2 regions of the Streptomyces sp. GMY02 genome follow, and region 1 is predicted to be linked to the other one. Evidence: riboswitches for the same ligand, from Rfam matches in the RefSeq annotation. Region 1 holds a riboswitch; the other holds the start of a gene.
What was found. A riboswitch is a leader RNA that binds a small molecule or an ion and turns the genes downstream of it on or off. The one in region 1 is predicted to bind glycine.
Positions count from the first base shown of each region.

Region 2: linked by a shared signal. The riboswitch ahead of gcvP (aminomethyl-transferring glycine dehydrogenase) and the one ahead of gcvT (glycine cleavage system aminomethyltransferase GcvT) in region 1 are both predicted to bind glycine.

Region 1 is NZ_CP077658.1:2,383,424-2,389,128, forward strand. Features, by position in the region: gene KQY30_RS09880 (enhanced serine sensitivity protein SseB) at 1-637, opposite strand, end outside; gene KQY30_RS09885 (AAA family ATPase) at 715-1,404, opposite strand; glycine riboswitch at 1,579-1,676, shown strand; gene gcvT (glycine cleavage system aminomethyltransferase GcvT) at 1,824-2,963, shown strand; gene gcvH (glycine cleavage system protein GcvH) at 3,127-3,504, shown strand; gene glyA (serine hydroxymethyltransferase) at 3,538-4,809, shown strand; gene KQY30_RS09905 (L-serine ammonia-lyase) at 5,099-5,705, shown strand, end outside.
Region 2 is NZ_CP077658.1:7,204,592-7,210,296, reverse strand. Features, by position in the region: partial or broken gene gcvP (aminomethyl-transferring glycine dehydrogenase) at 1-2,761, opposite strand, end outside; glycine riboswitch at 2,938-3,035, opposite strand; gene KQY30_RS30685 (PRC-barrel domain-containing protein) at 3,147-3,551, shown strand; gene KQY30_RS30680 (DNA polymerase IV) at 3,440-4,921, opposite strand; gene KQY30_RS30675 (MerR family transcriptional regulator) at 4,997-5,566, opposite strand.

The DNA of each region.
Region 1 (5,705 bases):
CCGCCACGCGCCCCAGCGCGCGCCCGAGCGCGTCCAGGGGCGCGTTCCGGTCGGCCGCATCCCAGGACGAGAGCTGTACGCCGATGAAGAGCGCCGGCGAATCCCCCTCGACGCTGGCGAGCGCGCGGCGGGCCGAGAGCACCACCCCTGATGTCTCGAACTCGCTCCCCGCGGCGGCCAGGAAGTCGACCGGGTCCTCCTGCCAGTCCGGCTCGAAGAGCCTGACCCGGCCGCCGGTGGCCGGCCCGTCCAGCGGGCTGCGCCCCGACCGGCACAGCTCGGCGACGGCGGGCGGCGGCAACGGCATCCCGACCATGCCGCCGGGATTGACCGCTATACCGAGCTGCGGGGGCAGACCCCGGGCGAACTCGCGCGCGGGTGCGATCGTGAAGGGCATATGGGCGCCGACGCACTGGACGAACTGCCCCTGGGAGCTGAAGACCGGAACGTACGGAGCGCCCTCGATCTCCAGGGTCGGCAGATCGAGGGCGGGGCTGTCCGGACCGCCGCCGTTGGGCAGCGGCACCCACACCTCGCTGCGCCCGAGCACCTCCACCAGCCGGCCGCCCGCTCCCTGGCTGCCGAGCGAGGCGGCGAGCACCTCTTCCAGCTCATTGCCCGGCCATGCTGTGTTCACTGTCACTTCCTCCGTGCTCGTACCTGCGGCAGCACCCTAATGCCGCAGGCGGCGGCGCGTCCCCGTCCGTCCACGGATCAGCGACCGGCCTCCCGCCCCGGCTTCTCCAGAAAGGCGATCCGGTCGAGGGCACCGGCCGCGGTCCGGTCCAGGAGCACCGCCGTGGCACAGCCCCGGGGCAGCCGGCCCGACTCGGCGGCGGCCAGCAGCCGCCGTACTGCCCGGCGGTGACGGGCGAACGCGTAGCCCGAGACGCCCCGGCCGCGCTCCCGCTGCCCCTCGCGCGCCACCTCCGGCGGTACGTCCAGCAGTACGAGATGGAGCCGGCGGCCACGTCTGCGGGCCTCGCGGGCGAGCCAGCGGCGTACCCATCTCTGCGTACCGCAGTCGTGCACGACGACGCTCTCGCCGGAGCCGAGCGCACGCCACAGCCCCGCGTAATGCGCCATCCGGACGAGCGGGCGGTAGACGGCATAGGGGAGCGCGGCCGGCAGCCGGCGCTCCCAGCGGTCCCTGGCGTCCTGGGAGTCGATCCCGCCGGCCTCGGCGGCCCGCCGGATCAAGGTCGACTTGCCACTGCCGGGCAGTCCCGAGACCACCACCAGATCGCCCGCGCCGAAGGCCAGGGCGCCGGGCAGCCGGCCACCGCGCCCCCGCAGGTCCCGTACCACCGCGACGGGCCGCGCGACCGCGTCCCGGTCGGACACCCCCTGCTGCGCCGGCACCCCCGCGGTCGTCGCATACGCTCCGGACCCCTGCGACATCATCGCCGTCCCCCCTGTCGATCAGTCGGCGTCAGCTCAGCTAGGGCCTGCCCACAAAGTGTAAAGAAATGGTAATGCGCCACAAGCTTTTCACGCCGGACGGCGCAATGCGGTCCTGCCGCCCCGGTCCACCCGGATGCGTGCGATGATGTGCCCGCCAACTGCATACCGGCCGTTTGAATCCGCGCGGGAGAGTCCCGGTCACTCAGTGCGCCGGGCGCCGAAGGAGCAAGTTCCTCCCTTGAATCTCTCAGGCCCCGTACCGCGTGGATGAGGCAGATCTGAAAAGCGGGCCGCAGCTCTGCGGCTCCACCCAAGGTGCAAGTCATGACCCCTGGTACGGGTGGTCGTGGTGAACCTCTCAGGTTCCGATGACAGATGGGGAGGACCGTCCTCGCCGTCATGCCCTGGGAGCCATCGCGATGAACCACGCCCCCCCGAGCAGCACCCCCCGTAAGACCGCCCTCGACGCGGTGCACCGCGCCCTCGGCGCGACCATGACCGACTTCGCGGGCTGGGACATGCCGCTGCGGTACGGCAGCGAGCGCGACGAGCACACCGCCGTACGGACCAGGGCCGGGCTCTTCGACCTCTCCCACATGGGCGAGATCACCGTCTCCGGCCCCGCGGCCGGCGCGCTGCTCGACTACGCGCTGGTCGGCAACATCGGCTCCGTCGCCGTGGGCCGCGCCCGCTACACCATGATCTGCCAGGAGGACGGCGGCATCCTGGACGACCTGATCGTGTACCGCCTCGGTGAGGACACGTACATGGTCGTCGCCAACGCCTCCAACGCGCAGACGGTACTCGACGCGCTGACCGCGCGCGCCGCCGGATTCGACGCCGAGGTCCGCGACGACCGCGACGCGTACGCCCTGCTGGCGATCCAGGGTCCGCAGTCCCCGGGCATCCTCGGCAAGCTCACCGACGCCGACCTCAACGGCCTCAAGTACTACGCCGGTCTGCCGGGCACGGTGGCCGGGGTCCCGGCGCTGATCGCCCGTACGGGCTACACCGGCGAGGACGGTTTCGAGCTGTTCGTCGAGCCCCGGTACGCCGAGGGCCTGTGGCGGTCGCTGACCGAGGCGGGCGAGGGAGCGGGCCTGGTGCCCTGCGGTCTCTCCTGCCGCGACACGCTCCGGCTGGAGGCCGGGATGCCGCTGTACGGGAACGAGCTGAGCACCGCCCTCACCCCCTTCGACGCGGGTCTCGGCCGGGTCGTGAAGTTCGACAAGACCTCGAACGGCGGCGCCTTCGTCGGCCGCGAGGTCCTGGAGGCGGCGGCCGAGCGCGCCGCGGGCGCCCCGCCCCGCAAGCTCGTCGGCCTGATCGCCGAGGGCCGCCGGGTCCCCCGGGCCGGCTACCGGGTCGTCGCCGACGGGACCCCCGTCGGCGAGGTCACCTCGGGAGCGCCCTCCCCCACCCTGGGCAGGCCGGTCGCCATGGCGTACGTCGACGCCTCGCATGCGGCGCCCGGCACGCCCGGTGTCACGGTCGACATCCGCGGCTCGCAGGAGCCGTACGAAGTCGTGGCGCTGCCCTTCTACAAACGCCAGAAGTGATACGGACATCATCAGCGCCACCCCCGTTCCGCCTTCGTTCCACAGGGATGCCGTCCCGGTGCCATTCGGTTCCGGCTCCGGCCGGCTTCTCGTATCTCGCTCCGTCTCGCTCCGTAAGACAGCCGTTCCGCACCACTCCCCCGCGTACAGGAGAATTCAGGTCATGAGCAACCCCCAGCAGCTCCGTTACACCAAGGAGCACGAGTGGCTGTCGATCCCCGAGGACGGTGTGGCGACAGTCGGGATCACCGAGTTCGCCGCGAACGCTCTCGGCGATGTGGTGTTCGCCCAGCTCCCGGAGGTCGGTGAGACGGTGACCGCGGGCGAGTCCTGCGGCGAACTGGAGTCGACCAAGTCGGTCAGCGATCTGTACGCCCCGGTGACCGGCGAGGTCGTCGAGACGAACCAGGACGTGGTGGACGACCCCTCGCTGGTGAACTCGGCTCCGTACGAAGGCGGCTGGCTGTTCAAGGTACGTGTCGCCGAGGAGCCGGACGAGCTGCTCACCGCCGACGAGTACCAAGACTTTTCCGGCAACTGACGCGTTCCGGCCACCGAGACCCCAGGGACTGTGATGTCTTCGAAGTCGCTTCTGAACTCCTCGCTCCATGAGCTCGACCCGGACGTCGCCGCCGCCGTCGACGCCGAACTCCACCGTCAGCAGTCCACGCTCGAAATGATCGCCTCGGAGAACTTCGCTCCCGTGGCGGTCATGGAGGCGCAGGGCACGGTGCTGACCAACAAGTACGCCGAGGGCTACCCCGGGCGCCGCTACTACGGCGGCTGTGAGCATGTCGATGTGATCGAGCAGATCGCCATCGACCGGGTGAAGGCGCTGTTCGGCGCGGAGCACGCGAACGTACAGCCGCACTCGGGGGCCCAGGCGAACGCGGCGGCGATGTTCGCGCTGCTCTCCCCCGGCGACACGATCATGGGCCTGAACCTCGCGCACGGCGGGCATCTCACCCATGGCATGAAGATCAACTTCTCCGGCAAGCTCTACAACGTCGTCGCCTACCACGTCGACGACGAGACCGGCCGGATCGACATGGCCGAGGTCGAGCGGCTCGCCAAGGAGTCCCGTCCCAAGCTGATCGTGGCCGGCTGGTCCGCGTACCCCCGCCAGCTCGACTTCGCGGGCTTCCGCCGGATCGCGGACGAGGTCGGCGCGTATCTGATGGTCGACATGGCGCACTTCGCGGGGCTGGTCGCGGCGGGGCTGCACCCCAACCCGGTGCCGCATGCCCATGTCGTGACCACGACCACCCACAAGACCCTGGGCGGCCCGCGCGGCGGTGTGATCCTCAGTACGAAGGAACTGGCGAAGAAGATCAACTCCGCGGTCTTCCCCGGTCAGCAGGGCGGTCCGCTGGAGCATGTCATCGCGGCCAAGGCGGTCGCCTTCAAGGTCGCGGCGACGGAGGAGTTCAAGGAGCGCCAGCAGCGCACCCTGGACGGCGCCGGGATCCTCGCGGAGCGGCTGGCGCAGCCGGATGTGGCCGAGGCGGGCGTGTCCGTACTGTCCGGTGGTACGGATGTCCATCTCGTCCTGGTCGATCTGCGTGACTCGGAGCTGGACGGGCAGCAGGCGGAGGACCGGCTGCACGAGATCGGCATCACGGTCAACCGCAATGCCGTCCCGAACGATCCGCGCCCGCCGATGGTCACCTCGGGTCTGCGGATCGGCACCCCGGCGCTCGCCACCCGCGGCTTCACCGCCGAGGACTTCACCGAGGTCGCGGAGATCATCGCGGCGGCGCTGAAGCCGTCGTTCGACCGGGCGGAGCTGGCGGGGCGGGTCTCCGCGCTGGCAGTGAAGCACCCGCTGTACCCGGGCCTGAAGTAACCGCGTAAAGCCGCTCGGCCCCGGCTCGTACGACTGCCGCACCGCTGCACCGCACTACCGCCTTACCGCTACACCGCTGTACCCGGATCCGACGTCACCCGTACGGCCCGGGTTCACGGGGCACCGCGCACACTGAACCGTGCCGCGCGGTGCCCCGGACCGTATGGACCGTATGGACATGACCGTAAGTGCCCGTCTGTACGCATCGGTCCCCCGTCGGCACGTACCCGTCGGCTCCGCCCCACCCCGGCGGACAGCGGCGTCCACCAGCCAGCAAGGAGTCACCACCGTGGCCATCTCGGTCTTCGACCTGTTCTCGATCGGTATCGGCCCGTCCAGCTCCCATACGGTCGGCCCGATGCGCGCGGCCCGGATGTTCGCCCGCCGCCTCAAGAACGAGGGCCTGCTGGCCCACACCGCCACGGTCCGTGCCGAGTTGTACGGTTCGCTCGGCGCGACCGGCCACGGCCACGGCACCCCCAAGGCCGTCCTGCTCGGCCTGGAGGGCAACTCGCCCCGCACGGTCGACGTGGAGCACGCGGACGAAGAGGCGGAACGTATCCGCAGCAGTGGCAGGCTGAGTGTGCTCGGTATGCACGAGATCGCCTTCGACGCCGGTACGGATCTGATCCTGCACCGCCGCGAGACCCTGCCGTACCACGCCAACGGCATGACCCTCTTCGCGTACGACGGCGACGGTGGCCTTCTGCTGGAGAAGACCTACTACTCGGTGGGCGGCGGCTTCGTGGTGGACGAGGACGCCGTCGGCGAGGACCGGATCAAGCTGGACGACACCGTCCTCCGCTATCCGTTCCGCACCGGGGACGAACTGCTGCGGCTCTCCCGTGAGACCGGTCTGTCGATCTCCGCGCTGATGCTGGAGAACGAGAAGGCCT
Region 2 (5,705 bases), 4.8 Mb from region 1:
GCGGCTGTACGGGTGCGCCCACTCGCCGCCCAGCGTGGCCGCCGTGTGCGGAGCGTTGCGCAGCGGATTGTCGTCCGCGGGCCACTCGCCCGACGCGACCCGCTCGATCTCCTGACGAATGGCGATCATCGCCTCGCAGAAGCGGTCGATCTCGTTCAGGTCCTCGCTCTCGGTGGGCTCGATCATCAGCGTGCCGGCCACCGGGAACGACATCGTCGGCGCGTGGAAGCCGTAGTCGATCAGACGCTTGGCGATGTCGTCGACGCTCACCCCGGTGGCCTTGGACAGCGGCCGCAGATCCACGATGCACTCGTGCGCCACCAGCCCGTTGGGCCCCGTGTAGAGCACCGGGTAGTGCGGCTCAAGGCGCTTGGCGATGTAGTTGGCGGCGAGCACGGCGACCTGGGTCGCGCGCTTCAGCCCTTCGCCGCCCATCAGCCGTACGTACGCCCAGGAGATCGGCAGAATGCCGGCCGAGCCCCACGGCGCCGCCGAGATCGGCCCGACGCCCGTCGCGGGTCCCGCCGCGGGCTGGAGCGGGTGGTTGGGCAGATACGGGGCGAGGTGCGCCCGTACCCCGACGGGACCGACACCCGGGCCGCCGCCGCCGTGCGGGATGCAGAAGGTCTTGTGCAGATTGAGATGGGACACGTCCGAGCCGAACCGGCCCGGCTTGGCCAGCCCCACCAGCGCGTTGAGGTTCGCGCCGTCGACGTACACCTGGCCGCCCGCGTCGTGCACGGCCGCGCAGATGTCGCCGATGTGCTCCTCGAACACCCCGTGCGTGGACGGGTAGGTGACCATCAGGACGGCCAGTTCGGAGCCGTACTGCGCGATCTTGGCGTGCAGGTCCTCGACGTCGACGTCGCCGTCCTCACGGGTCTTGACGACAACGACCTTCATCCCGGCCATCACCGCGCTCGCCGCGTTCGTGCCGTGCGCGGAGGACGGGATCAGACAGACGGTACGGTCCGTGTCGCCGTTGGCCCGGTGGTACGCCCGTACGGCCAGCAGCCCGGCCAGCTCGCCCTGCGAACCGGCGTTGGGCTGGAGGGACACCGCGTCATAGCCGGTGACCTCGGCGAGCCGCTCCTCCAGCTCCCGGATCAGGTTGAGATAGCCCTGCGCCTGCTCGGCCGGCGCGAAGGGGTGCAGCGCCCCGAACTCGGGCCAGGTGACCGGCTCCATCTCGGTGGTCGCGTTGAGCTTCATGGTGCAGGAGCCGAGCGGGATCATGCCGCGGTCCAGCGCGTAGTCACGGTCGGCGAGCCGGCGCAGATAGCGCAGCATCGCCGTCTCCGAGCGGTGCTGGTGGAAGACCGGGTGCGTCAGATAGTCGTCGGTGCGCAGCAGCGCCGCGGGCAGGGCGCCGGAGTCGCGGGCGGCCTCGTCCAGTGCGTCGAGATCGCCCGTGACACCGAAGGCGGTCCATACGGCGGTCACCTGGGCGCGGCCGGTGGTCTCGTCACAGGCGACGGAGACGGTGTCCGCGTCGACGAGGCGCAGGTTGACGCCGTCCTCACGGGCGGCGGCGACCACCTCGGCGGCACGCCCCGGCACCCGGACGGTCAGGGTGTCGAAGTACGCGCCGTGCACGGGCTCCACCCCGCCCGCACGCAGCCCGGCGGCCAGGATCGCCGCGTACCGGTGGGTGCGCAGGGCGATCCCGCGCAGCCCGTCCGGGCCGTGGTAGACCGCGTACATCCCCGCCATCACGGCGAGCAGCACCTGAGCGGTGCAGATGTTGCTGGTGGCCTTCTCGCGGCGGATGTGCTGCTCGCGGGTCTGGAGCGCCAGCCGGTACGCCTTGTTCCCGTCGGCGTCCACGGAGACCCCGACGAGCCGGCCCGGCAGGCTGCGCGCGAACTTCTCCCGTACGGCCATGAACCCGGCGTGCGGCCCGCCGAAGCCCATCGGCACCCCGAACCGCTGGCTGGTGCCGACCGCGATGTCCGCGCCCAGCTCGCCGGGTGAGGTGAGGAGGGTCAGCGCGAGCAGATCGGCGGCGACCGTGACGATCGCGCCGAGGCCGTGCGCCTGCTCGACGACGGGCCTGATGTCCCGTACGGCACCGGAGGCGCCCGGGTACTGGAGCAGCACCCCGAAGACCCCGCGCTCGGCGATCCCGTCCGGTATGCCGTCGCTCAGATCGGCGACCACCACATCGACACCGGCTCGGCTCCGCGCGGGTCCGGATCACGGCGATGGTCTGCGGCAGCGCGTCGGCGTCCACCAGGAAGACCCCGCCCTTGACCTTGCCGACCCGGCGGGAGAGCGCCATCGCCTCGGCGGCGGCGGTGCCCTCGTCGAGCAGGGAGGCGCCCGAGGTGGGCAGGCCGGTCAGGTCGGCCACGACGGTCTGGAAGTTGAGCAGCGCTTCGAGGCGCCCCTGGGAGATCTCCGGCTGGTACGGCGTGTACGCGGTGTACCAGGCCGGGTTCTCCATGACGTTGCGCAGGATCACCGGCGGGGTGAACGTGCCGTAGTAGCCGAGGCCGATCATCGGCGCCAGCACCTGATTGCGCGAGGCGAGGGACCGCAGCTCGGCCAGGACCTCGGCCTCGGTGCGCGCGCCGGGCAGATCCAGCGCCTCCGTGCTCCTGATCACCTCGGGCACCGCGGCGGCGGTCAGCTCGTCGAGCGAGCCGTAGCCGACCTGCGCCAGCATCTTCGCCTGCGCCCCCGTGTCGGGCCCGATGTGGCGCTGTTCGAAGGGGGTGCCGCGCTCCAACTGGGCGAGGGGTATGCGGTGGGCGGTCATTGGGAGGCCTCCTGGTCTGACACGACCTGCGAGGGGCACCACGGCACGGGTGCCCGGACGGCCTCCCCCTCTGTCATCTCGACCTGAGAGCTTCACCGGTCCGTCTCAGACGGGCCGGCTTTCACCGTCGGTGAGAGCGGATGCCGTCCGACGCCCGCCCTGCTTTCCAGAGTGACCTCGTCCGTGCGGTACGGGGGCCTGAGAGATTCCGGGGAGGATTTGCTCCTTCGGCGCCTCCGGACTTCTCACCGGAGGACTCTCCCGCACGGGGTCAGCAGCCGCTGCCAGCGTACCAGCGAGGACTTGAGCGTGACGTTCGAGTGGCCGACACCCCGGATCTGCATTTTTGTAGTGATACGAGCATGTGCGACCCGTTGGAGGGACCGTGGAGACTGATATCGATCCGCGCAGCCTGATAGGCCGCAAGGCGTTCGACCGCAACGGCCACCGGCTCGGCACGGTGGACGAGGTGTATCTCGACGACGCCACCGGAATCCCGGAGTGGGCCGCGGTCCGCACCGGGCTGTTCAGCCGTGATGCCTTTGTCCCGCTCGCCCCCAGCACTCTGGTGGATGACGCGCTCCAGGTCCCCTTCGAGCGCGCGCTGATCAAGGACGCCCCCGATTTCGGCGTCGGCCGCCATCTCTCGCCGGAGCAGGAGCTCCAGCTCTACCACCACTACGGCATCGCCCTCCCCGATCCGGAGCCCGAGCCGCCGGAAGGGTCCGCCTCCCTGTCCGACCGGGACTCCGAACGGGACTTCGGCCGGGTCGCGGGCCAGGACGACTGACCGGGGTCGGTCTCCGCCGGGGGCACCAGGGGCAGCGGCTCGGAGAGCGTCAGATCGGGGTCGTCGACCCAGAAGGTCCGCACCCGCCCCGGCGCGGACCCGGGCTCCTCGAACCGTACGGTCACCCGCCGCAGCCCGCTGCCCTGCACCCAGCCCGCCCCGTACTCGGTGTGCCGGACATCGTGGCCGGCCGGGAAGCGCCGCTCGGCGGGCGCCTCCGGCTCCTGGGGGCTCCCGGCGGGCCGCGCCGGTGCGGCCTCGGGCTCGGGTGCGGCGGGTGCCGGTACGGGGCGTTCGGCCGCGGCCTGCGCGAACAGGTCCTCCTGCGTGAAGTCCGCGAGCCCCGTCACCCCTACCCCCAGCAGCCGCACCCCGCCCGTCGTGTCCACCGACTCCAGCAGCCGCCCCGCCGCCTCCCGCACCACTCCCGGATCGTCCGTGGGCCCGCGCAGCGTCTCCGACCGGGTGAGCGTCGAGAAGTCGTACCGCCGCACCTTCAGCACCACAGTCCGCCCGGAGTGCCCGCCCGCCCGCAGCCGCTCCACGCACCGGTCCGCGAGCCGGTCCACCTCCGTCCGCACCCGTACCCGATCGTGCAGATCGACATCGAAGGTGTCCTCGACCGACACGGACTTGGTCTCCCGCTCCGACACCACGGGCCGGTCGTCGTGCCCCAGCGCCATCCGGTACAGCGAGGCGCCGTGCGCCTTTCCCAGCAGCCGTACGAGCTCGTCCTCGCCCGCCTCGGCCAGCTCGGCGACCGTGGTCATCCCGGCCCGGCGCAGATGCTCCCCGGTCGCGGGCCCGACGCCGGGCAGCGTCCGCACCGGCATCGGCCCCAGCAGCTCCCGCTCCGTGCCGGGCTCGATCACGACCAGCCCGTCGGGCTTGGCCTGCTCCGAGCCGATCTTCGCGAGCATCTTGGAACCGGCGAGCCCCACCGAGCCGGTCAGCCCGGTGACCGCCCTGATGTCCGCCCGCAGCCGCTCACCGGCCGCCCGCGCCGACGCCGTGTCATGGGCCGAGCCGCCCGCCTCCAGGTCCACGAAGGCCTCGTCCAGGCTCAGCGGCTCCACCAGCGGGGAGAGCCCCGCGAGCAGCTCCATGACCTGCTCGCTCACCGCGCGGTAGAGCGAGAAGCGCGGCACCAGATACGCCGCGTTCGGCGCCAGCCGTCTCGCCTGGGCCATCGGCATCGCGGAGTGCACCCCGAAGCGCCGCGCCTCGTACGACGCCGTCGACACCACCCCGCGCGGCCCCAGACCGCCCACCACCACCGGTTTTCCGCGCAGACTCGGCTTCGCCGCCTGCTCGGCGGCGGCGAAGAAGGCATCCATGTCCAGATGCAGGATCGTCGGCGCGGATCTCACAGGCCCGATGCTGCCTCACACCACTGACAATCGGCACCGGCAACGGCACCGGCAACCGGGCCAGGTCCGCGGCGGTCAGACCGCCCGGTCCCGGCGCCGCCGCGCCAGTTCGTCGGCGGGGTTGTGCCCGATCAGGGTCTCGCCGGTGTCGATCCGCTCCCCGTGGAGCTGCGACAGGGCCGCCTCGACATCCCGCCACACCACCCCCACGGCGATCCCGAAGACGCCCTGCCCGCCCTGGAGCAGGGTCACGACCTCGTCGGGCGAGGTGCACTCATGGACGGTCGCGCCGTCGCTCATGAGTGTCATGCGCTCCAGATCGCGGAAGCCGCGGGCCCGCAGATGCTGGACCGCCGCCCTGATGTTCTGCAGCGCGACCCCGGTGTCCAGGAACCGCTTCACGATCTTGAGCACGACCACATCGCGGAAGCTGTACAGCCGCTGTGTGCCCGAGCCGTACGCCGGCCGCACACTCGGCTCGACCAGTCCCGTCCGGGCCCAGTAGTCCAACTGGCGGTACGTGATCCCGGCCGCCGCGCACGCGGTCGGACCGCGGTATCCGACCGTCTCCGCCCCGGGGTCGGCCGCACTGCCGTGAGGCGGATACGGACCGCCCGCCGCCGTACTGTCGCCGCTGCTTCTCACGCCGACCCCTCCGTCCTAGACCTGCCTTGTCGAAGGTAGGCAGTCACCCGGGGTGCGTCAACGATCGCCACACTCGCCACGCCGAGTGATAATCACCCTGAGAGTGGTTTGCCGTGCCCCTTTCCGGGGAAAGCATGGC